One region of the Streptomyces sp. JL2001 genome, then DNA from elsewhere that is predicted to be linked to it. Evidence: riboswitches for the same ligand, from Rfam matches in the RefSeq annotation. Region 1 holds a riboswitch; each other region holds the start of a gene.
What was found. A riboswitch is a leader RNA that binds a small molecule or an ion and turns the genes downstream of it on or off. The one in region 1 is predicted to bind cobalamin.
Positions count from the first base shown of each region.

Region 2: linked by a shared signal. The riboswitch ahead of ACE1OA_RS11925 (ribonucleoside-diphosphate reductase subunit alpha) and the one ahead of ACE1OA_RS26865 (cobalamin biosynthesis protein) in region 1 are both predicted to bind cobalamin.
Region 3: linked by a shared signal. The riboswitch ahead of cobN (cobaltochelatase subunit CobN) and the one ahead of ACE1OA_RS26865 (cobalamin biosynthesis protein) in region 1 are both predicted to bind cobalamin.

Region 1 is NZ_CP169421.1:6,020,012-6,027,819, reverse strand. It holds gene ACE1OA_RS26890 (VOC family protein) at 1-275, shown strand, start outside; gene ACE1OA_RS26885 (hypothetical protein) at 324-1,733, opposite strand; gene ACE1OA_RS26880 (alpha/beta hydrolase) at 1,914-3,041, opposite strand; gene ACE1OA_RS26875 (inorganic phosphate transporter) at 3,447-4,712, shown strand; gene ACE1OA_RS26870 (hypothetical protein) at 4,734-4,955, shown strand; cobalamin riboswitch at 5,077-5,210, shown strand; gene ACE1OA_RS26865 (cobalamin biosynthesis protein) at 5,244-6,206, shown strand; gene ACE1OA_RS26860 (cobyric acid synthase) at 6,203-7,708, shown strand.
Region 2 is NZ_CP169421.1:2,741,768-2,749,575, reverse strand. It holds gene def (peptide deformylase) at 1-120, shown strand, start outside; gene ACE1OA_RS11935 (DUF2809 domain-containing protein) at 96-497, opposite strand; gene ACE1OA_RS11930 (ribonucleotide-diphosphate reductase subunit beta) at 498-1,514, opposite strand; gene ACE1OA_RS11925 (ribonucleoside-diphosphate reductase subunit alpha) at 1,514-3,880, opposite strand; cobalamin riboswitch at 4,009-4,133, opposite strand; gene ACE1OA_RS11920 (GNAT family N-acetyltransferase) at 4,187-4,687, opposite strand; gene ACE1OA_RS11915 (hypothetical protein) at 4,706-5,302, opposite strand; gene mctP (monocarboxylate uptake permease MctP) at 5,387-7,009, opposite strand; gene ACE1OA_RS11905 (DUF3311 domain-containing protein) at 7,006-7,260, opposite strand; gene ACE1OA_RS11900 (GntR family transcriptional regulator) at 7,503-7,808, opposite strand, start outside.
Region 3 is NZ_CP169421.1:4,069,229-4,077,036, forward strand. It holds gene ACE1OA_RS18110 (precorrin-2 C(20)-methyltransferase) at 1-1,227, opposite strand, end outside; gene ACE1OA_RS18115 (precorrin-8X methylmutase) at 1,224-1,859, opposite strand; gene ACE1OA_RS18120 (cobalamin biosynthesis protein CobG) at 1,874-3,316, opposite strand; cobalamin riboswitch at 3,360-3,496, shown strand; gene cobN (cobaltochelatase subunit CobN) at 3,534-7,148, shown strand; gene ACE1OA_RS18130 (nucleoside hydrolase) at 7,464-7,808, opposite strand, start outside.

The sequences.
Region 1 (7,808 bases):
ACGCCGAGCTCTCGCACGGCAACGGCATGGTGATGCTGGGCAGCAAGGGCACCGGCAGCGAGTTCGACAAGCTGATGACCGGCGGGGGCCCGGTCGGGGTGTACGTCCGCGTGGACGACGTGGACGCGCACCACGCCCGGGCCGTGGAGCACGGCGTCGAGATCCTGATGCCGCCCACCGACCAGGACTACGGCTCGCGGGACTACATGGCCCGCGACGCCGAGGGCAACGTCTGGTCCTTCGGGACGTACGCGCCGGGGGCCGCCGACCAGTAGGCGCGGCCCGGCCGGCGCGATGCCCCGGGCCGGTGGCCCGGAGCCGGCTCAGGAGCCCCCGGTGTGGACCTGGAAGGCCGCCCGGCGCACGGCCTTGGCGAGGGCCGGGTCGGGGTGCGCGGCGGCCAGCGCGACGAGGACCTGGACCGTGCGGGGGTGCCCGACGGCCCTGACCTCGTCGAGCAGGGCCGGGACGGTCCCCTGGACCGCGGAGTCGAGGTGACGGACGAGCAGCGCGCTCTCGCCGTGGTCGGCGACGGCCGCGGCGGTGTCGACCCAGAGCCAGGTCGCCTCCTCGCGGGTGAGCACCTCCTGCGCGTCGTCGGGGTCGGCGCCGTCGTACTCGGCGAGCCAGAGCAGGGCGTACGGGCGGAGCGGGGCCTCCTGGGCGGCGGCCCGGACCTCGGCCTCGGCGGGGGCGCCGACGACCCGCAGGGCCTCGAACGCGAGGCCGCGCAGCAGAGCGTCCTCGCCCCGGGCGACCGCCAGCAGTTCGGTGACCGCGCTGGACAGGGTGCGGGCGGCGAGCCAGGCGCGGTACTCGTCGCGGGCCGGGCCGGGGGTGAGCCGGGCGCAGCCGCGGAGCATGTCCTGGGCGGACTGCTCGATGTTCCCCGCCGGACTCTGGGCCGCCACGCAGATCTGCTCCAGCTTGACCCACACCGCCCAGTTGCCGAGCGGGGTCAGGGTGGCCTGGCCCGGGCCGAGCGTGAGGGCGCCGACGGCCGCGAGACCCTCCAGGGCCCAGTCGAGCAGCGCGGAGAGCCCGTCCGTGTCCGCCGCCGCGGGGGAGCCGGCGGCGGCCTCCGGCTCGGCCTGCGGGTCGGGTACCTCGCAGCGCTCCTCGCGCAGTTCCTCGACCCGCTGACGGAGCAGGTCGAGGAGCGACGGGACCACGACGGGGCCGGCGGACAGCTGGAGGAGCGAGAGCACCTGGGGAAGGGCCTCGACGACCTCGGCGACGGCGCCGGGCGCCACGCCCTCGGGGGCCGGGTGGACCAGGGACCAGGCGTCGAAGAGGGCGACCCAGCCGCGCAGGACCGCGGAGTCGTCACGGTCCCAGGCGTGCAGGCGCCAGCCCGGGCGGGCGGTGTCGCCGTGGATCTCGACGAGTCCGGCGAGGCGCGCCCGGTCCCAGCCGGCCCGGATCTGGCCGGGGGTCAGGTTCAGCGCCGCGGCGGCCCGTTCCTGGGCGGAGGCCGCGTCGGGAGCGGCCGAGGGACCGAGCTCGGCCGCGCGGTCGACGGCGGCCCAGCGGGCGATCCGTACGGCGTCGGCCAGGACGATCCGTGCCTGGCGGGCCAGTTCCGCGCGGGGCGGAGTGCCCTCCGGCGGACGCGGCGCCGGCCGCGTACGACGGGTCGTCACGGCCCGTCGGGCGGTCGCGAGTGCCCGCGGACGGACGAGTCGGAGTCTGGAGTTGCGCGCCAAATGCTCATCAGGCTGTCGAGACGTCACGGGGGCAGTCTTCCCGCTGACGGCCCGAAAGCCCAATCGGAATCCGGATCGCCGTCGACAGACGCCGGGAACGGCCCGGAACCGGGCCCGGGACCGCCTCCGGAAGGAGGGCGGACGAACCGCCCGGGACGGGAGCGTGCGGCGGGCCGGCGCGGCGTACCGGGGCACCCGCGGGGGCGCCTACAGCAGAGGGGTCAGGAAGCGGCGCAGCGCTTCCTCGTAGCGGACCGGGTCGGCGTTCCACATCGAGGCGTGCGGGGCCCGCCGGACCGTCTGCAGGGTGACGAGTTCCGGGCGGCGGGCGGCCAGCCGGAGGGACGGCTCCCAGGGCGCGAGCGTGTCGTCCGGGCCGTGGAAGACCAGGGTCGGGATCCGCAGGGCGGCCGGATCGGCGGCGTCCTGGAGCCGGGCGCCGTCCAGCGCGGCCCGGGTCGTCGCGGCGCGGACGGCCAGCGGCAGCAGCGGGGCCGGGACGTGGCGGGCCGCGACGAGGGCGCGCAGGGTGGCCTCCCGGTCGAGCACCGGGGAGTCCAGGACGAGACCGCGGACCGCGTCCCGGACACCGGAGTCGGCCGCGACGTGCAGGGCCATGGTCGCGCCGGTCCCCCAGCCGTACAGGACGACGTGCCGGGCCCCTCGGCGCACGGCGTAGCGGACGGCGGCGTCGGCGTCGCGCCACTCGGACTCGCCGAGGTGGCTCAGGCCGTCCGGGGACGGCGGCGCGCCCTCGTCGCCGCGGTAGGCGGGGATGAGGACGGGGATCTGGCGGCGGCTGAGGAAGGGGACGAGGTTGACGGGCTGCAGCCGGGTGGTGCCGATGCCGTGCAGCGCGACGACCCAGGTGGGCCGGGGGCCGGGGACGAGCCAGCCGGGCAGGGGGCCGAGTTCGCCGGGGATCTCGACGTCCTCGTACTCGACGCCGAGGGCCGACAGCGGGGTGCCGGTGTGCAGCACGGGGGTGAGGCGGACGCGGGTGCCCGGTTCGAGGGTGCCGTACTCGACCCGTTCGAGACGGCGGACGACGGTGTCGGCGGCGTGCGGGACCCGGTCCAGGACGGGTCCGACGACCGCGTGCACGTCGGGGCCGTCCAGGCCGTAGGTGCCGGGTCGCAGGGAGGCGAGGCTCCGGGTGAGGGTGACCCGGCCCGTTTCCGTGGCGTGCACGGTGAGCCGTGGGTCGCCGGGCAGCGGTCGTCCGGACGGCGCCCGGAGGGCGACGTCGCTGGCGTACCGGCCGGCCGCGATCACGGCCGCGCCGACACCGATCAGAGTGGTGACGGCCGCTGCCGTCGCTGTAGCCGGGCGCACGTTCCCAGTGTCGGCAGGGTGCGGACGGGGTGCCACCGGACCGCGGCCCTTCGGGCGGTCCGCCGGTCGCCCCGGTGGCCCCCGGCGTCTCCCCCGCGCCACCTCCGCGCACTCGACGGAGTGACGTGGGTCACCCCACGGGGGTCCCCCGGCCGGGTGATCTTGCCCGTGGGACGAGAGGGACTGGCGGGGCGGCAGTCAACAGAAGTCGGTTCTGCCCCGCTACGGCACGGCTTACCCGGGGTTGCACGGGGACCACATCGTGGACGGATCGACGCCCGGAGCGCTAAGCGGAATGACCGGACCCCGATTCGGGACACCACACCGCCCGGCCCAGTTCACCTTCCGTTCACCCAGGTTGCTTACGTTCGTCGAGCCACTGACGTCAAACGATTGCCTGGGTAAATGGAACACATCACGCTGCTGCTCGCCATTGTGGTCGTGACAGCTCTCGTGTTCGATTTCACGAACGGTTTCCACGACACCGCCAACGCGATGGCGACGACCATCTCGACCGGTGCCCTCAAGCCCAAGACGGCGGTGGCCATGTCCGCCGCGCTCAACCTGGTCGGTGCGTTCCTCTCCGTGGAGGTCGCCAAGACGATCTCCGGCGGGATCATCAACGAACAGGGCATTCGTACCGAAGTGATCTTCGCGGCGCTCGTCGGCGCCATCCTCTGGAATCTGCTGACCTGGCTGCTCGGGCTCCCGTCGAGCTCCTCCCACGCCCTCTTCGGCGGCCTCATCGGTGCGGCGGTCATGTCCGCCGGCTGGTCGGCGGTCAACGGCGGCACCATCGTCACCAAGGTCCTGCTCCCCGCGATCGCCGCGCCGATCGTCGCCGGCCTCGCCGCGACGGTGGCCACCCGGCTCACCTACCGGATCGGCGCCAAGACGGACGAGAAGTCCACGGCCAAGGGCTACCGGGCCGGACAGATCGCCTCCGCCGGTCTGGTCTCCCTCGCCCACGGCACCAACGACGCCCAGAAGACGATGGGTGTCATCACCCTCGCCCTGGTCACCGGTGGCGTCCTCGCCCCCGGCTCCAACCCTCCGATGTGGGTCATCGTCTCCGCCGGTCTGGCCATCGCGATGGGCACCTACCTCGGCGGCTGGCGCATCATCCGCACGATGGGCAAGGGCCTGACCGACCTGCGCCCGCCGCAGGGCTTCGCGGCCCAGACGAGCGCGGCCACGGTCATCCTGGCCTCCTCGCACCTCGGCTTCTCCCTCTCCACCACCCAGTCCTGCTCCGGCGCCGTGATGGGCGCGGGCCTCGGCCGCAAGGGCGGCGTCGTCCGCTGGTCGACCGCGACCCGGATGTTCGTCGCCTGGGGTCTGACCCTGCCCGCCGCGGGTCTGGTCGGCGCCGGCGCCGAGTTCCTCACCAAGCAGGGCACCTGGGGCATCGTCGCCGTCGCGGTCCTGCTGGTCGCCGGTTCCGGTGTCATCTGGGCCCTGTCGCGCCGCAAGCCGGTCGACCACCACAACGTCACCGCGGACGACCTCGACGCCGAGCCCGCGGGCGTCGTGACCACCGCGATCGCGGCGGTCAGCCCGCCGCCCGCCGGGACCGTCGCCGCCGTCGCGGACGAGGACCTGAAGACCACCATCCCCTCGCCGGCCCCCACGGACCCGGCAGCCCCCGCGGCCCCGGCCGCGGCGGTCTAAGGAACCAAGGGACACGCACGCATGAAGATCGACTGGGCAGCTCTCGGCTCCGTCTTCGGAGTCAGCCTCGTGGCGACCGTCGCCCTCGTGGGCCTGTTCACCCTCGGCATCGTCGGCCTCTCCAAGCAGGAGCAGGCCGCGGCCCAGGGAGGCTCCGCCACCCTCGCGCGTACCGGCGCGTACGCCTGCTTCGCCCTGTGCGCGGCGGCCGTCGCGTACGGGATCTATCTGATCGTCGTCTGACGCGGGACGACCCCACCGGCCGGGCGGGCCGCACCCTCGGGTGCGGCCCGCCCGGCCGTCGTGCTGTGGGGCTTCGCACACTGTCCCGCCGCAGGTCAAGGGTGAGTTGACGGGTGTTCGCACAGCGTGGTGGACTTCCGGGGCCATTACGGCGGCAGAAGAGGAAGCCCGGTGCGATTCCGGCGCGGTCCCGCCACTGTGACCGGGGAGAGCCTCCCCGGGAGTCAGGAACTCTCCCCGCCGGTCACGTCGAGCCAGGGCGCGGACCCTGAGTGAGGACACAGCGCCATGCCCGGCCGCAGTGCAGCCACAGGTGTATTCGCGTACGGCGCCGCCGCCGGTCTGGCGGCGGACCTGCTCGTCGGCGACCCCCGCCGCGGCCATCCGGTCGCCGCGTTCGGACGGGCCGCGGGCGCCGTCGAACGGCTTCTCTGGCACGACCACCGCGGGTGGGGCGCCCTGCACACCGCCGTCTGCGCCGGTGGCGCGACCGCGGCCGGCGCGCTGGCCGCACGGGCCGTACGGGACCGGCGAGCCGCCTCCGTCGCCCTGACCGCCGCCGCCGTGTGGGCCGTCGTCGGCGGCACCACCCTGGGCCGGGAGGCCCGTGCCGTCGGCGGGGCGCTCGCCGCCGGGGACCTGGACGTGGCCCGCGAGCGGCTGCCCCATCTGTGCGGGCGCGACCCGCAGTCCCTCGACGGCCCCGCGATGGCCCGCGCCGTCGTCGAGTCGGTCGCCGAGAACACCTCCGACGCGGTCGTGGGGGCGCTCGTCTGGGGCGCCGTCGCCGGGGTGCCGGGGCTGATCGGCTTCCGTGCGGTGAACACGCTCGACGCGATGGTCGGCCACAAGTCCCCGCGCCACCGGCGCTTCGGCTGGGCCTCGGCCCGGCTCGACGACCTGGCGGGCTGGCCGGGCGCCCGGCTGACCGCCGTGCTCGCCACGGTGGCCGGCGGCGACCCGCGGGGCGCCGCCCGCGCCTGGAAGGCCGACGCCGGCCGGCACCCGAGCCCCAACGCGGGCCCGGTGGAGGCCTCGTTCGCCGGCGCCCTCGGCGTACGGCTCGGCGGGACGCTCTCGTACGGCGGGCGGGTAGAGCACCGGCCGGTGCTGAACGGGGCGGGACGGGACGTGGAGGTCGCGGACATCGAGCGGGCCGTGCGGCTGTCGCGGCGCGTGACGGGACTGACGCTGGCGGCCTGTGTGGGCGGCCGGCTGATCATGGGTGCGATCAAGCGGAGGCGGATATGAGGGGCGGACTGCTGGTCGCCGGGACCACGTCCGACGCGGGGAAGAGCGTCGTCACGGCCGGCATCTGCCGCTGGCTGGTCCGCCAGGGGGTGAAGGTGGCCCCGTTCAAGGGCCAGAACATGTCCCTGAACTCCTTCGTGACCCGCGAGGGCGCGGAGATCGGCCGGGCCCAGGCCATGCAGGCGCAGGCGGCCCGGGTGGAGCCGACCGCGCTGATGAACCCGGTGCTGCTGAAGCCGGGCAGCGACCGCTCCAGCCAGGTCGTGCTGATGGGCCGGCCGGTGGGCGAGCTGAGCGCGCGCGGCTACCACGGAGGCCGGCAGCGGGAGCTCTTCGAGCCGGTCATGGCGTGCCTGGAGGAGTTGCGGGGCACGTATGACGCCGTGATCTGCGAGGGGGCGGGCAGTCCGGCCGAGATCAACCTGCGGCGCACGGACATCGTGAACATGGGCATCGCGCGGGCCGCACGGCTGCCGGTGCTCGTGGTCGGCGACATCGACCGGGGCGGGGTGTTCGCCCAGTTCTTCGGGACGACGGCCCTGCTCGCGCCGGAGGACCAGGAGCTGATCGCGGGCTATCTGGTGAACAAGTTCCGCGGCGACGTGACGCTGCTGGAGCCCGGGCTCGACATGCTGCACGGGCTGACCGGCCGGCGGACCTTCGGCGTCCTGCCGTACGCCCACGGCCTCGGCATCGACGAGGAGGACGGACTGCGGGTCTCGATGCGCGGCGCGGTCCGCGAGTCGGTCGTGGCGCCGCCGGTCGGCGAGGACGTCCTGCGGGTCGCGGTCTGCGCGGTGCCGCTGATGTCCAACTTCACGGACGTGGACGCGCTGGCGGCCGAGCCGGGCGTGGTGGTGCGCTTCGTGGACCGCGCCGAGGAGCTCGTCGACGCGGACCTGGTGATCGTGCCGGGCACCCGAGGGACGGTGAAGGCACTCGCCTGGCTCCGCGAGCGCGGCCTCGCCGACGCGCTCGCGCGCCGGGCCGCGGAGGGCCGCCCGGTCCTCGGCGTCTGCGGTGGTTTCCAGGCGCTCGGGATCCGGATCGAGGACGAGGTCGAGTCCAAGGCCGGGGCCGTGGACGGGCTCGGGCTGCTGCCGGTCCGGGTCCGGTTCGCGGTCGACAAGACGCTGGCCCGGCCGGTCGGCGAGGCGCTCGGCGAGCGCGTGGAGGGCTACGAGATCCACCACGGCGTCGCCGAGGTGCTGGGCGGGGAGCCGTTCCTGGACGGCTGCCGGGTCGGCGCCGTCTGGGGGACGCACTGGCACGGCTCGCTGGAGAGCGACGGCTTCCGCCGGGCGTTCCTGCGCGAGGTGGCGGCGGCGGCCGGGCGGCGGTTCGTCCCGGCGCCCGACACGTCGTTCGGCGCGCTGCGCGAGGAGCAGCTGGACCGGCTGGGCGACCTGATCGAGGAGCACGCGGACACGGACGCGCTGCTGCGGCTGATCGAGAGCGGTCCGCCGGCCGGGCTGCCGTTCATCCCGCCGGGCGCCCCGTGAGCGCCGCCGGCACCCGGACCGGCACCATCCGCGCATCCGCCGGCGCCCACGCGCGCACCCCCGTCGGCACGCGCCGCCCGCTCGCGCGCGAGGCGCGTGC
Region 2 (7,808 bases), 3.3 Mb from region 1:
GAGACGGACCACCTGTACGGCTACCTGTACATCGACCGGCTCTCCAAGCGCGACCGCAAGGACGCCCTGCGCCAGATGGCCGAGGGCACCCCGCGCTACCCGGTCGTCGCCAACGACTGATCCGCGTCGGCACGCGGACGCGCGGCGCGGTGGACGGCCCAGCCGACCGCCGCGCCGATCGCGTACCAGAGCAGGTCCGGCGCGTTGAACGACGTGCCGAGCACCAGCCGGGCGAGCGTGGAGCGTGCCGCCAGCTCCGCCGGGACCCCCGTCAGCTGGAAGAACTCCACCGCCACGCTGAACCCCAGTGCGATCCCGGCCGCCACGGCGGGCCGGACCCGCGGCGCGAGCAGCACCACCAGGGCCAGCACCAGCACCGTGTAGAGGGCGTCCCCGGCGTACTTCGCCACGACGCCCGACGCCGCGGACCTGATTCCCAGGCCCGCGGCGACGGTGAGCAGGGCGGCGGCGCCGGCCACCACCCGCGTACGGATCACTCAGAAGTCCTCGTCGAGGTCCACCGAGCCCTCGACCGCCACCTGATAGGCGGACGGGCGGCGCTCGAAGAAGTTCGTCAGCTCCTGGACGCCCTGCAGTTCCATGAACGCGAACGGGTTCTCGGAGCCGTACACCGGGGCGAAGCCGAGGCGCGTCAGGCGCTGGTCGGCGACGCACTGGAGGTACTCGCGCATCGACTCGGTGTTCATGCCCGGCAGGCCGTCGCCGCACAGGTCGCGGCCGAACTGGAGCTCCGCCTCGACGGCCTCCCGCAGCATGGCGGTGACCTGCTCCCGGAGCTCGTCGTCGAACAGCTCCGGCTCCTCCTTGCGGACGGTGTCCACGACCTCGAAGGCGAAGTTCATGTGCATCGTCTCGTCACGGAAGACCCAGTTGGTGCCGGTGGCCAGGCCGTGCAGCAGGCCGCGCGACCGGAACCAGTACACGTAGGCGAAGGCGCCGTAGAAGAACAGGCCCTCGATGCACGCGGCGAAGCAGATCAGGTTCAGCAGGAAGCGACGCCGGTCGGCCTGCGTCTCCAGCCGGTCGATCTTCTCGACCGAGTCCATCCACCGGAAGCAGAACTGCGCCTTCTCCCGGATGGAGGGGATGTTCTCCACGGCGGCGAACGCGGCGGTGCGGTCGTCCGGGTCGGGCAGGTAGGTGTCGAGCAGCGTCAGATAGAACTGGACGTGCACGGCCTCCTCGAAGAGCTGCCGCGACAGGTACAGGCGCGCCTCGGGGGAGTTGATGTGCTTGTACAGCGTGAGCACGAGGTTGTTCGCGACGATCGAGTCACCGGTCGCGAAGAACGCCACCAGCCGGCCGATCATGTGCTGCTCGCCGGGGGTGAGCTTGGCGAGGTCGGCGACGTCGGAGTGGAGGTCGACCTCCTCCACCGTCCACGTGTTCTTGATCGCGTCCCGGTAGCGCTCGTAGAAGTCCGGGTACCGCATGGGCCGCAGGGTGAGCTCGAAGCCCGGGTCGAGGAGGTTCTTCTGTTCGTTCGCGCTCATCACTGGCAGGCCTCGCAGGACTCGGGGTTTTCCAGGGAGCAGGCGACCGCGTCGGGGTCGGCGACCTGCTGGACGGGGATGGTGGCGGCGGCCGTCGACGCCTGGGCGGCGCGGGCGATCCGGGTCGCCGGGCGGGACCGCAGGTAGTACGTCGTCTTCAGACCCTGCTTCCAGGCGTACGCGTACATCGACGACAGCTTGCCGATGGTCGGCGTCTCCATGAACAGGTTCAGCGACTGGGACTGGTCGAGGTACGGCGTCCGGGCCGCCGCCATGTCGATCAGACCGCGCTGCGGGATCTCCCAGGCCGTGCGGTACAGCTCGCGCACCTCGGCCGGGACCCAGGTGAAGCCGGCCACCGAGCCGTTGGACTCGCGCAGCGCCTCCCGGGTCTGCGCGTCCCAGACGCCGAGCTTCTTCAGCTCGTCGACGAGGTACGAGTTGACCTGGAGGAACTCGCCGGACAGCGTCTCGCGCTTGAAGAGGTTGGAGACCTGCGGCTCGATGCACTCGTACACACCGGCGATCGAGGCGATCGTCGCGGTCGGCGCGATGGCGAGGAGCAGCGAGTTGCGCATGCCGACGGCGGCGATCCGCTCGCGCAGCGCGGCCCAGCGCTCCGGCCAGGTGAACTCCACGCCGTAGTGGTCGGGGTGCAGGACACCGCGGGCGGCGCGGGTCTTCTCCCAGGCGGGCAGCGGGCCGTTGCGCTCGGCGAGGTCGGCGGAGGCCTCGTAGGCGGCGAGCATGATGCGCTCGGCGATCCGGGTGGAGAGCGCCCTCGCCTCGGGGGAGTCGAACGGCAGCTTCAGCCGGAAGAAGACGTCCTGGAGGCCCATCGCGCCCAGGCCCACCGGACGCCACCGGGCGTTGGACCGGCCGGCCTGCTCGGTGGGGTAGAAGTTGATGTCCACGACGCGGTCGAGGAAGGTGACGGCCGTGCGGACCGTCGCGTCGAGCCGCTCCCAGTCGATGTCGCCGGTCGCCAGGTCCACGAACGCGCCGAGGTTGACCGAGCCCAGGTTGCAGACCGCGGTCTCGCCGTCGTCCGTGACCTCCAGGATCTCCGTGCAGAGGTTGGAGGAGTGGACCGTGTGGCCCGGCTCCGCCGTCTGGTTGGCCGTGCGGTTCGAGGCGTCCTTGAAGGTCATCCAGCCGTTGCCGGTCTGGGCGAGCGTCCGCATCATCCGGCCGTACAGGTCACGGGCCGGCATGGTCTTGCGGGCCAGGCCCTTCGCCTCGGCGGCGCGGTAGGCGGCGTCGAACTCCTCGCCCCACAGGTCGACCAGCTCGGGCACGTCCGCCGGGGAGAACAGCGACCACGGGGCGTCGGCGTTGACCCGGCGCATGAACTCGTCCGGGATCCAGTGCGCCAGGTTCAGGTTGTGCGTACGCCGGGCGTCCTCGCCGGTGTTGTCGCGCAGTTCCAGGAACTCCTCGATGTCCGCGTGCCAGGTCTCCAGGTAGACCGCGGCGGCGCCCTTGCGCCGGCCGCCCTGGTTCACGGCCGCGACGGAGGCGTCCAGCGTCTTCAGGAACGGCACGATGCCGTTGGAGTGCCCGTTGGTGCCGCGGATCAGCGAACCGCGGGCGCGGATGCGGGAGTACGACAGGCCGATGCCGCCCGCGTGCTTCGAGAGCCGCGCGACCTGGTGGTACCGGTCGTAGATGGAGTCCAGCTCGTCCAGCGGCGAGTCGAGCAGGTAGCAGGACGACATCTGCGGGTGGCGGGTGCCGGAGTTGAAGAGCGTGGGGGAGGAGGGCAGGTAGTCGAGCCGGCTCATCAGGCCGTAGAGCGCGGTGACCTCGTCCAGCGCGCGCGTCGAGTTGTCCTCGGCGAGCCCGGCGGCCACGCGCAGCATGAAGTGCTGGGGCGTCTCGACGACCTTGCGGGTGATCGGGTGGCGCAGCAGGTAGCGCGAGTACAGGGTGCGCAGGCCGAAGTAGCCGAAGCGGTCGTCGCCGGCCGGGTCCACGGTCGCGTCGAGCGCCGCGCCGTGCAGCCGGACGAACGCGGCCGTGCGGTCGGCGATCAGACCCTCGCGGTGGCCGACGGCGACGGAGGCCGAGAAGCTCACCGCGCCCTGGCCGGCCGCCTCGTCGGCGATGGTGATCGTCAGGAGCCGGGCGGCGAGCCGGGAGTACGCGGGGTCCTCGGCGATCAGGCCGGCGGCCGCCTCGGTGGCCAGCTCGCGCAGTTCCGCCTCGTCCGAGCCGGCGCTCCGGCCGCGCAGCGCGGCGGCGGCGACCTTGCCGGGGTCGGTGTCGGGGAGATCGGCGGTGAGGTCGGTCAGGATCCGCAGCAGCACGGTCCCGGGTCCGTCGCTCTCGATCGCTGCGGCCGGATCGGCGGGCGCGATGGTCACGTGGGGGCTCTCCCTCGCTCGGCTCGGGGCCGGCGGGGGAAGCGGGCAGCCGGGCACCCGTACGCAGGGTGCGCCGCGCCACCGGCCCACTCCGCGAGGCCCGGACGTCTGTGACACCCGGAACGGACGGACCGGGCGCACTGTCGGCAGGTCTTCGGACTCACCTGGCGGATGAAAACGCCATAAGCACACCGTTGCGGGACAGTTCCGGACTTGCACCGGATTCCCCTGCGGCGACAGCGAGCATGAGCATACATGTGGGGGGCGCCCCTGGAGACACCCCCCACATGTTGTGTCGTTCCGTGCTCAGAGCTCCAACGCGTAGGTGTGCAGGGGGTCCATGTCGGCCAGCGGGCTCCAGTCCCGGTCAGGGGTACGGACGAAGCCCGCCCGCTCGTAGATCCGGTGCGCCGCGGACATGCGCGACTGGGTGGAGAGCACCAGCCGCCGGCATCCAGGTGTCCTGCGCGCCCGCTCCGTGCAGACCCGGACGAGGGCCTCGCCGACGCCCCGGCCGCGGGCTCCCTTCGCCACGGCGAGCATCCGGAACTCGGCCTCGCCCTCGCGCGCGATGTCGGCCCACTCCCCGCCGGCGACGAAGGTCACGCCGCCGAGCACCGTGCCGGCGCGGTCCACCGCCACCAGCACCTCCGCTTCCGCGGCCCGCCGGGCCACGTCCCGCAGCAGGCGCAGGTAGGCGTCGTCCTCGCCGAAGTCGAGGTGCCCGTCGTCGAGGAAGGCCCGCGCGGTGACCTCGCCGAGGGCGTCGTACTCCTCGGGCCGTACCGCCCTGATGGTGAAGTCCATCCAGGCAGTGTGCCCCGCTCAGCCGCTCGCGCCCACTCCGTTGTCGGGGGCTCCGTCGCCGACCGGTGGCAGGTCGCCGCGCTCGACCGGTCCGCTCCCGCTCGTCCGCCGCGGCAGGACCGCGTCCAGTTCGGCGTCGTCGGCGCGGTGCGCCTCGGCGGCGGCGCCCCGCAGCAGGTCCCTCCCCACGGACAGCGGGGCGGCCAGCTCGACGCGCAGGCCGTTCTCGTTGCGCAGGTACGCGTGCCGGTCGGCGGAGTGCCGGTACCAGCCGCCGCCCTCCTTCACACAGGTGTCGCCGGCCGGCGGGGCGGCGCAGTCCCGCTCGGTGAAGGGGCGCCGCTCCGCGGAGAGGGTCAGCTGCTCGCCGGCGGGCCCGACGTAGGTGAGCTGGAAGCCGTCGTCGCCGATGACACCGGCCGACTGGAGGGCCGGCCGGAACCCCTCGGCCTCGGTGACGTACACGTGCTCGACACGGGTCTGCGCGGCGTGGGCTCGCGCCTCCAGTTCCGCGCGGTCGGGTGCCGGTCCGCCCGGAACCTCGGTGCCGCAGCCGGTGACGGCGAGCACGAGGGGGAGCAGGACGAGCAGGGAGAGGCGGGGTCCGGTTCTCATCCGCACATCCTTTCGTGACCACGGCGAAGGCCGCCGCGCCTTCCCTGTGGAAGCGCGGCGGCCTTCGTCACCTTGCGGGCGGGGTCAGTGGCCCGCGCCCACCTTCGGCAGCTCGGTCTGCACGCCCGCGTCGCCGGCGTCCGCCGTGTAGTCCGACGGGGACGTCTCGTCCACGCCCTCGGGCGCCTTGACGGCCTTCAGGACGAACGTCAGGACGACGGTCACCACCAGGTTGATCACGAAGGCGGTGAGGCCGATGTAGCCGATCTCGCCGATGCCCGGGATCTCGGCGGACGAGCCGCCGAAGTGCTTCTGCGTCGGGCTGGCCACGCCGTACGCCGCCGCCGTGCCGTAGACCATGCCGACGGCCCAGCCGGCCAGCAGCGCCCAGCGGTGGAACCAACGGGTGAACAGGCCGCCGACCAGGGCCGGCAGCGTCTGCAGGATCCAGATGCCGCCGAGCAGCTGGAAGTTGATCGCGACCGTCTTGTCCATGGTGAGGACGAAGACCAGCGCGCCGACCTTGACCAGCAGCGACACCAGCTTGGACACCTTGGTCTCCTGCTCCGGCGTGGCGTCCGGCTTCAGGAAGTCCTTGTAGATGTTGCGGGTGAAGAGGTTGGCCGCGGCGATCGACATGATCGCCGCCGGGACCAGCGCGCCGATGCCGATGGCGGCGAAGGCCACGCCCGCGAACCAATCGGGGAACATGTTCTCGAAGAGCTGCGGGATGGCCAGCTGACCGTTGGTCACCTTCACGCCCGCCGCGATCGCCATGAAGCCGAGCAGCGCGAGCAGGCCCAGCATCAGCGAGTAGAGCGGCAGGATCGTCGTGTTGCGGCGGATCACGTCACGGCTGCGCGAGGACAGCGTCGCCGTGATCGAGTGCGGGTACATGAAGAGCGCCAGCGCCGAACCGAGCGCGAGCGTCGCGTAACCCCACTGGCCCATCTCGCCCGGCACCAGCGCGCCGCGCGGCTTGTCGGTGGCGGGGTTGATCGTGGCGTACGCCTCGCCGGCCTTGGCGAAGATCTCGTCGAAGCCGCCCAGCTTGATCGGGATGTAGATGATCGCCACCGCGATGACGAGGTAGATCAGCGTGTCCTTGACGAAGGCGATGAGCGCCGGCGCGCGCAGTCCGGAGGAGTACGTGTACGCCGCCAGGACACCGAAGGCGATGAGCAGCGGCAGGTCCTTGACGAACCAGTGCGTGGTCTCGCCGCCGCCCACGCCCATCACGTCCAGGACGGCCTGGATGCCGACGAGCTGGAGCGCGATGTACGGCATGGTGGCGAGGATGCCGGTGACGGCGACCGCCAGCGACAGGCTCTTGGAGCCGAACCGGCCGCGGACGAAGTCCGAGGTGGTCACGTATCCGTGCTTGTGGGACACCGACCACAACCGCGGCAGGAAGGTGAAGATCAGGGGGTAGACGAGAATCGTGTACGGGACGGCGAAGAAGCCCGCCGCGCCGGCCGCGTAGATGGCCGCCGGGACGGCGACGAAGGTGTACGCGGTGTAGAGGTCGCCGCCCAGCAGGAACCAGGTCACCCAGGTACCGAACGAACGGCCGCCGAGACCCCATTCGTCCAGGCTGTGCTCGTTCTCGGCCCTGCGCCAGCGCGAGGCCAGGAAGCCCATGACCGTGACGGCCAGGAAGAAGAAGATGAAGACGCCCAGAGCGACGCCGTTCACGCCGTCCTTCATCGCGACGCACCTCCCTTGCGGGCGCGCTGGTCACGCTGCCACAGCTTGTACGCGACCATCGTCAGCACGGTGGAGACGACGACCCAGGCCATCTGGTACCAGTAGAAGAACGGGATGCCGATGAAGGTCGGATCGACCTTCGCGTACGAGCTCACCCAGAGCATCGCCACGAAGGGCGCGACCAGACAGAGCGCCACGATCACGCGTACCGGTGTCACGACCGGTTGTTTGTCTTGCGTCACTTCTGACATATGGCGACTCCGTCCCCTCGCTGAACACCGTTGATCACGCGGGTAATGCGCGTGAAATCTAGGGGACCGGTCCGCTCCATGGAACCCCCGTCCGGATAACGGACGAATCTCGATGGACGTCGCACGGAGACACGCCAGTGCCCCGACACACCTCACGGATGTATCGGGGCACCGGTTCACGCCGAAGTGGCGGAATCTTTTCAGTCTTTCGGCCGGACGGCCGGGAGTCGTCCGCGGGGCGGTCAGCCGTTGGGGCGCTGCAGCCGGGCGACGAACTTGTACCGGTCGCCGCGGTACACCGAGCGCACCCACTCGACCGGCTCGCCCTGCGCGTCCAGCGAGTGGCGGGACAGCATCAGCATGGGCAGACCCACGTCGGTGCCGAGCAGGCCGGCCTCGCGCGGGGTGGCGAGCGAGGTCTCGATGGTCTCCTCGGCCTCGGCGAGGTGGACGTCGTAGACCTCGGCGAGCGCCGTGTAGAGCGAGGTGTACTTCACCAGCGAACGCCGCAGCGCGGGAAAGCGCTTGGCCGAGAGGTGGGTGGTCTC
Region 3 (7,808 bases), 2.0 Mb from region 1:
GTACAGCGCCAGCACCAGGTCGGCGGAGGCCGCCGCGCGCAGCCGCTCCGCGATCACGTCCCAGGGCTTGAGGCGGTCGGAGAGCGAGATCGTCGCGTAGTCGTGGCCGAGCGGGGCGCCCGCCGCCGCTGCCGCCGCGTTCGCCGCGGTCACCCCGGGCAGGACCCGCACGGGCACGTCCGCGTACCGGGGCTCCGAGGCGACCTCCAGGACGGCTGTCGCCATGGCGAAGACACCCGGGTCGCCGCCCGAGACGACCGCGACGCGCCGGCCGCGCCGGGCCAGGTCGAGGGCGAACTCGGCGCGCTCGGACTCGACCTTGTTGTCGGAGCCGTGGCGCCGCTGGTCGGCCCGCAGGACCGGGACCCGGTCCAGGTAGGTCGTGTAGCCGACGAGGTCGTCGGCGTTGACCAGCGCGCCGCGCGACTCCGGCGTCAGCCACGGCGCGCCCGCCGGGCCGGTGCCGACCACGACGACCTCGCCCCGCTCCCGGGACTCGGGTGCCACCGCGTCGATCCGCGAGGGCAGCACGGCCACCGAGAAGTACGGGACGGAGTCCGGGTCGATGTCCGCCAGGGCGCCCGTCCGCTCGCCCGCCATCGTCGCGCGCTCCACGTACCGCGCGTCGTCGATGCGGCCGGCCCGCTCCAGGGCCCGGCGTACGGTCGGGAAGGTCCGGCCCAGCTTCATCACGACCGCCGAGTCCGTGGCCGCGAGGCGGGCCGTCAGCTCGTCCTCCGGCAGCGTGCCGGGGATGATCGTCAGGACCTCCTCGGCCTCGCACAGCGGCTCGCCGAGCCGCGCCGCCGCCGCGCTGACCGAGGTCACGCCGGGGATCACCTCGGTCTCGTAGCGGTGCGCGAGGCGCTTGTGCATGTGCTGGTACGAGCCGTAGAAGAGGGGGTCGCCCTCGGCGAGGACGGCGACCGTGCGGCCCGCGTCGAGGTGCGCGGCGAGCAGCGCCGACGCCTCCTCGTAGAAGTCGTCCAGCGCGCCCCGGTAGCCGCCGGGATGGTCCGTGGTCTCCACCGTGAGCGGGTACATCAGCCGCTCCTCGATGTGGTCCTCGCGGATGTGCTCCGCCGCGATCGACCGGGCGATGGAGCGGCCGTGGCGGGCCGAGTGGTACGCGACCACGTCCGCCTCGGCGATGGCCTGCGCGGCGCGCAGCGTCATCAGGTTCGGGTCGCCGGGGCCGAGGCCCACGCCGTACAGCTTGCCGCTCATGCCTGGATCTCCTCCTCGGTCGCGATCGCGTTGACGGCGGCCGCGGTCATCGCGCTGCCGCCGCGCCGGCCCCGTACGACGAGGTAGTCGAGGCCGAGGTCCTGGGCGGCCAGCGCGTCCTTCGACTCGGCGGCGCCGATGAAGCCGACGGGTATGCCGAGCACCGCCGCGGGCCGGCCCGCGCCCTTCTCCACCATCTCCAGGAGCCGGAAGAGGGCGGTGGGCGCGTTGCCGATGGCGACGACCGAGCCTTCGAGGCGGTCGCGCCACAGCTCCATGGCCGCCGCGCTGCGGGTCGTGCCCAGTTCGGCCGCGAGTGCGGGCACCGAGGGGTCGGAGAGGGTGCAGACCACGTCGTTGCCGGCGGGCAGGCGCTTGCGGGTGACCCCGCTCGCGACCATCTGCGCGTCGCAGAGGATCGGCGCGCCGGCGCGCAGGGCGGCGCGGGCACGCGAGACGACCTGCGGCGAGTACGCGAGGTCCCGGACGAGGTCGACCATGCCGCAGGCGTGGATCATCCGCACCGCGACCTGGCTGACGTCGGCGGGCAGACCCGCGAGATCCGCCTCGGCACGGATCGTGGCAAAGGACTGGCGGTAGATCTCCGCCCCGTCCTTCTCGTAGTCGAACATCCTGTTGCTCTCGCTCATCTCGTGGGTGTGGACGGGCCGCGTGCCGCAGCGACGGCGTCGGGGAGGTCTGTACGAGGGGTGGGGCGCCCGTCCACCAGGTAGTGGCCGTCGGCGGTGGCGACGACGTCCACCCAGGTGCGCGGGAGGGCGCCGCCGGTCGTGCCGTGCGGGTGCCCGCAGCGCCGCTCGCACCCGGAGAACTGGACGGGGAGTCCGCCGCCGCCCCGGCCCGGGGTCGCGTCCGCGCGGACGTCGGCGAGGGACTTCGCGCACCCGGGACGGCCGGTGCACGCGCCGACGCCGAGCCAGGGCGAGTCCGCCCGCGTGAGCAGACCGGCCTCGGCGAGCGAGGCGAGTCGGGCCTCGGCGGCGGCCCGGTCGGCGAACCCGGTCACCACGGCTCCGCGCCAGGGAGTGAGCCGCAACTCGCCGACGGCGCCTCCGGCGGGGGCCGGTTCGGGAGCGAGTGCCCTCAACTGCGCGGCGGTCAGACGTCCCAGGTGCAGGGCGACGGAGACGGCGTGGTCGCCGGAGACCGGATGCCCGAAGACTCCGGGCAGCGGGCCGGCGAAGGCGGGGCGGCCGGTGCCGACGGGTCCGGTCTGCGTGGCCAGAGGTCCGGTGGGGGTGTGCGGAGGTGCGGCGGCGGCCCGTCCCGGTGTCCGGACGGCGTCCGCGGGCCGCGCCGGGACGCCCGCGCGGCGCAGGGCGTCCGCGAGGTCGGGCTCGACCCCCTCGGGGAGTTCCTTCACGCGCCAGGCACCCGTGCCCGCCGCCCGCGCGGCGACGAGGAAGGCGTCCGCCGCGGCGAGCGCCGCACGGGCCGCGTCGGCCCGCGCGATGCGGAAGGTCCGGCGTCCCACCCGCACGAGGACGTCGTCCGCCGGGGGAGCCGTCCCGTCGTCCGCCGGGGATCCCGTGGCGGGCCCCGCTGAGAACAAGGTCACATCCGCGCCCAGGCCGGCCACGTCTCCGCGGCCGTCGTCGAGAGCGAAGAGGAATCGGCCGGAAAGCGCCGTCGTCCACGTCTCCCCGCACAGCAGCCCGTCGAGCTCGCGCGCCCACAACTGCACGTCTCCGCAGCCGATTCCGTCCGCTCCGGCCAGGGGCGAGGCGACGATGTTCCGGATGCGTTCGTGCGCCGCGGAGGGCAGCAGGCCGGCGTCCGAAAGCAGCTCCGCCAGCTCCGTCCCGCAGCCTTCGCCGAGGCCCCGCAGCTCGACGTTCCCGCGCGACGTGACACTGATCCGCCCGTCGCCCAGCGTCCGGGCCGCTTCGGCCAGGACTTGCGCCTGATATGCCGTCAGAATGCCTGCGGGCAGGCGGAGTCGGGCCAGGCGGCCGTCATCGGCGGGGTGCAGGCGCAGGGCCCCCGGGCAGGCGTCGCCACGGTCCCGTATGAACGGTTCGCCCCGGTTGGGCGTTGTGGGTGGGGTGGGCGGCATGGCGGCGAGCATACCCACGTCGTTCCGGGCGCCATCCCTGCGCGGGGCGGCCAGGATCTACTATGCAGACGGCATGGGGTCCCAGGACCCCGGGGAGGAAGCCCGGTGAGAATCCGGCGCGGTCCCGCCACTGTGAGCCGGCCCCCGAGACGGGGCCGGTGAGTCAGGAACTCCCGCCGTCCACACGACCACCCGGGGCGCGGAAACCCCGAGGAAGGCCTGCGCTCGCATGCGAATTCTGTTGCTGTCGCACTCCGACACCGACCTGCTCAGCGCCCGCGCGGCCGGGGGACCGGTCGAGTACCGCTTCGCCAACCCCGCCCGGCTTCCCGCTGCCGACCTGCCCGGTCTCCTGGACGGCGCCGACCTCGTCCTGGTCCGCCTCCTCGGCGGCCTGCGGGCCTGGGAGGAGGGCCTCGACGCGCTGCTCGCCGACGACCAGCCGCGGCCGGTGGTCGTGCTCTCCGGCGAACAGGCCCCCGACGCCCAGCTCATGGAGGCCTCCACGGTCCCCATCGGCGTCGCCACCGAGGCGCACGCCTACCTCGCGCACGGCGGTCCGGACAACCTGGAGCAGCTGGCCCGCTTCCTCTCCGACACCGTGCTGCTCACCGGGCACGGCTTCGAGGCCCCGGCCGCCGCGCCGACCTGGGGCCCGCTGGAGCGCACCCCCCGCACCACCGACGGCCCGACCGTCGCCGTGCTCTACTACCGCGCCCACCACATGAGCGGCAACACCGGCTTCGTCGCCGCGTTGTGCGAGGCGCTGGAGGACGCCGGCGCCCAGGCCCGCCCGTTGTTCGTGGCCTCCCTGCGCGCCCCCGAGCCCGAGCTGCTCGACCGTCTCCGTGACGCCGACGCGATCGTCACCACCGTCCTCGCGGCCGGCGGCACCAGGCCCGCCGAGGCCCAGGCCGGCGGCGACGAGGAGGCCTGGGACGCGGGCGCGCTCGCCGCTCTCGACGTGCCGATCCTCCAGGCGCTGTGCCTCACCGGCTCGCGCGCCGCGTGGGAGGAGAACGACGAGGGCCTGTCGCCGCTCGACGCGGCGAGCCAGGTCGCCGTCCCCGAGTTCGACGGCCGGCTCATCACCGTCCCCTTCTCCTTCAAGGAGATCGACGAGGACGGGCTGCCGTCCTACGTCGCCGACGCCGAGCGCGCCGCCCGCGTCGCCGGGATCGCCGTCCGCCACGCCCGCCTGCGGCACATCCCGAACGCCGAGAAGAAGCTGGCGCTCGTCCTCTCCGCCTACCCGACCAAGCACTCCCGCATCGGCAACGCGGTCGGTCTGGACACCCCCGCCTCCGCCGTGGCGCTGCTGCGCCGGCTCCGTGCGGAGGGCTACGACTTCGGCCCCGTCGAGGACGTCCCCGGCCTGGTCTCCGGCGACGGCGACGAGCTGATCTACGCCCTGATCGAGGCCGGCGGCCACGACCAGGACTGGCTCACCGAGGAGCAGCTCGCCCGCAACCCCGTCCGCATCCCGGCCGCCGACTACAAGCGCTGGTACGCGACGCTGCCCGCCGAACTCCGCGCCTCCGTCGAGGAGCACTGGGGCCCGGCGCCCGGCGAGATGTTCCTCGACCGCTCCCGCAACCCCGACGGCGACATCGTGCTCGCCGCGCTGCGCCGCGGGAACCTGCTGGTCGTCATCCAGCCGCCGCGCGGCTTCGGCGAGAACCCGATCGCGATCTACCACGACCCCGATCTGCCCCCCTCACACCACTACCTGGCCGCCTACCGCTGGATCGCGGCCCGCGCCGAGGACGGCGGTTTCGGGGCCGACGCCATGGTCCACCTGGGCAAGCACGGCAACCTGGAATGGCTGCCGGGCAAGAACGCGGGCCTGTCCGCGGCCTGCGGCCCGGACGCGGCCCTCGGCGACCTGCCGCTCGTCTACCCCTTCCTGGTCAACGACCCGGGCGAGGGCACGCAGGCCAAGCGGCGCGTGCACGCCACCCTCGTCGACCACCTCGTGCCGCCGATGGCGCGCGCCGACTCGTACGGCGACATCGCGCGCCTGGAGCAGCTGCTCGACGAGTACGCGCAGATCTCCTCGATGGACCCGGCCAAGCTCCCCGCGATCCGCGCCCAGATCTGGACGCTCATCCAGGCCGCCAAGCTCGACCACGACCTGGGGATGGCGGACCGGCCCGACGACGACGGCTTCGACGACTTCCTGCTGCACGTCGACGGCTGGCTCTGCGAGGTCAAGGACGCCCAGATCAGGGACGGTCTGCACGTCCTCGGCGGGGCGCCGGAGGGCGAGGCGCGGGTCAACCTGGTCCTGTCGATCCTGCGGGCCCGGCAGATCTGGGGCGGTACGCAGGCGCTGCCGGGCCTGCGCGAGGCGCTGGGTCTGGACGAGTCGGCCGCGACCCGTACCACCGCCGACGACGCGGAGGCGAAGGCCCGCGAGCTGGTCGAGGCGATGGAGGCCGCGGACTGGTCCGTGGACGCGGTCCCGGCGGTCGCCGGGGCGTACGGGCCCGAGGTCGCCGACGTGCTGCGGTTCGCCTGCGAGCAGGTGGTTCCGCGACTGGCCGCGACGACCGACGAACTCGCGCACGCCGTCCACGCGTTGAACGGCGGCTTCGTGCCGGCCGGCCCCTCGGGCTCGCCGCTGCGCGGCCTGGTCAACGTGCTCCCGACCGGACGCAACTTCTACTCCGTCGACCCCAAGGCCGTCCCCTCCCGCCTGGCGTGGGAGACCGGCCAGGCGCTCGCCGACTCGCTCCTGGAGCGCTACCGCGCCGACAACGGCGAGTGGCCGACCTCGGTCGGGCTCTCGCTGTGGGGCACGAGCGCGATGCGCACCGCCGGCGACGACGTCGCGGAGGCACTCGCCCTGCTCGGCGTCCGCCCGACGTGGGACGACGCCTCCCGCCGGGTGAACGGCCTGGAGCCGATCCCCGCGGCGGAGCTCGGCCGTCCGCGCATCGACGTGACGCTGCGCATCTCCGGCTTCTTCCGTGACGCGTTCCCGCACGTCATCGGGCTGCTCGACGACGCGGTGCGGCTCGCCGCCTCGCTGGACGAGCCGGCCGAGTCGAACTTCGTACGGGCGCACACGCAGGCGGACCTGGCCGCGCACGGGGACGAGCGGCGCGCCACCACCCGGATCTTCGGCTCGCGGCCGGGCACCTACGGCGCGGGCATCCTGCAGCTGATCGACTCGCGCGACTGGCGCACGGACGCGGACCTCGCCGAGGTCTACACGGTGTGGGGCGGGTACGCGTACGGCCGGGGCCTCGAAGGCCGCCCGGCCCGGGCGGAGATGGAGACCGCGTACAAGCGGATCGCCGTGGCCGCGAAGAACACGGACACGCGCGAGCACGACATCGCGGACTCCGACGACTACTTCCAGTACCACGGCGGCATGGTGGCGACCGTCCGCGCGCTCAAGGGCACGGCCCCCGAGGCGTACATCGGCGACTCCACCCGGCCGGAGACGGTCCGCACCCGCACGCTGGTGGAGGAGACCTCCCGCGTCTTCCGCGCCCGGGTGGTCAACCCGAAGTGGATCGAGGCGATGCGCCGCCACGGCTACAAGGGCGCCTTCGAGCTCGCGGCGACGGTGGACTACCTGTTCGGCTACGACGCGACGACGGGCGTGGTCGCCGACTGGATGTACGACAAGCTCACGGAGACGTACGTCCTGGACCCGGAGAACCAGGCCTTCCTGAAGGAGGCCAACCCCTGGGCCCTGCACGGCATCGCGGAACGCCTGCTGGAAGCCGAGTCCCGCGGCATGTGGGAGAAGCCGGACCCGGAGGTCCTGGACCGCCTGCGCCAGGTGTTCCTCCAGACGGAGGGCGACCTGGAGGGCGGCGACGAGGACTGACGCCCACGACCGGGCGCGACGGGGGCGAGCCCGCCCCGGGTTACGATCCCGGCCGCACACATGTGCGGTCGGGACGTTCCAGGGGTGGGGTCCGTACACGCCCGGCGACGATGTCGTCGTCATCCCCGTGCCCACCTCGGGCTGAGGGCGGTCCCGTCACCGCCCGCCGGGGATCGGCGGGACCGCGCTCAGGCCCGCTCCCGGTCCGTTCGGCGAGGGGGCTCGCGGCCGGATCGAGGGTCAGGCGGGGCACTGAGCGAGACGAGTCGTCTCGTGGTGACGGCCGTGCGGCTCTCCTCCGTGGAACGCAGGACGCTACGTCTCGTCCGTCCGGGTGCCGAGCACCCGGACCGCCTCGACGATCAGATCCCAGAACCCGGGCACGTCGACCTCCATGCCCACGTCGACGTGCGGCGCGACACCCGTCACCCCGTCCAGGTCCACCACCGTCGCCCCTCGCGTGTACGTCCCCGTCAGCTCCACGGACACCGCGGCCCGCACCAGGCTGATCAGCGACGGGTCGATCAGGTGGGCCACGGTCAGCGGATCGTGCAGCGGCGGCGCGTCGAAGCCGTAGACCTCGCGGTAGGTGGCGGCGAAGAAGGTCAGCAGCTCGACGCAGAGCCGGCTGAGCGGCGTGTCCAGGGCCGCGATACGGGC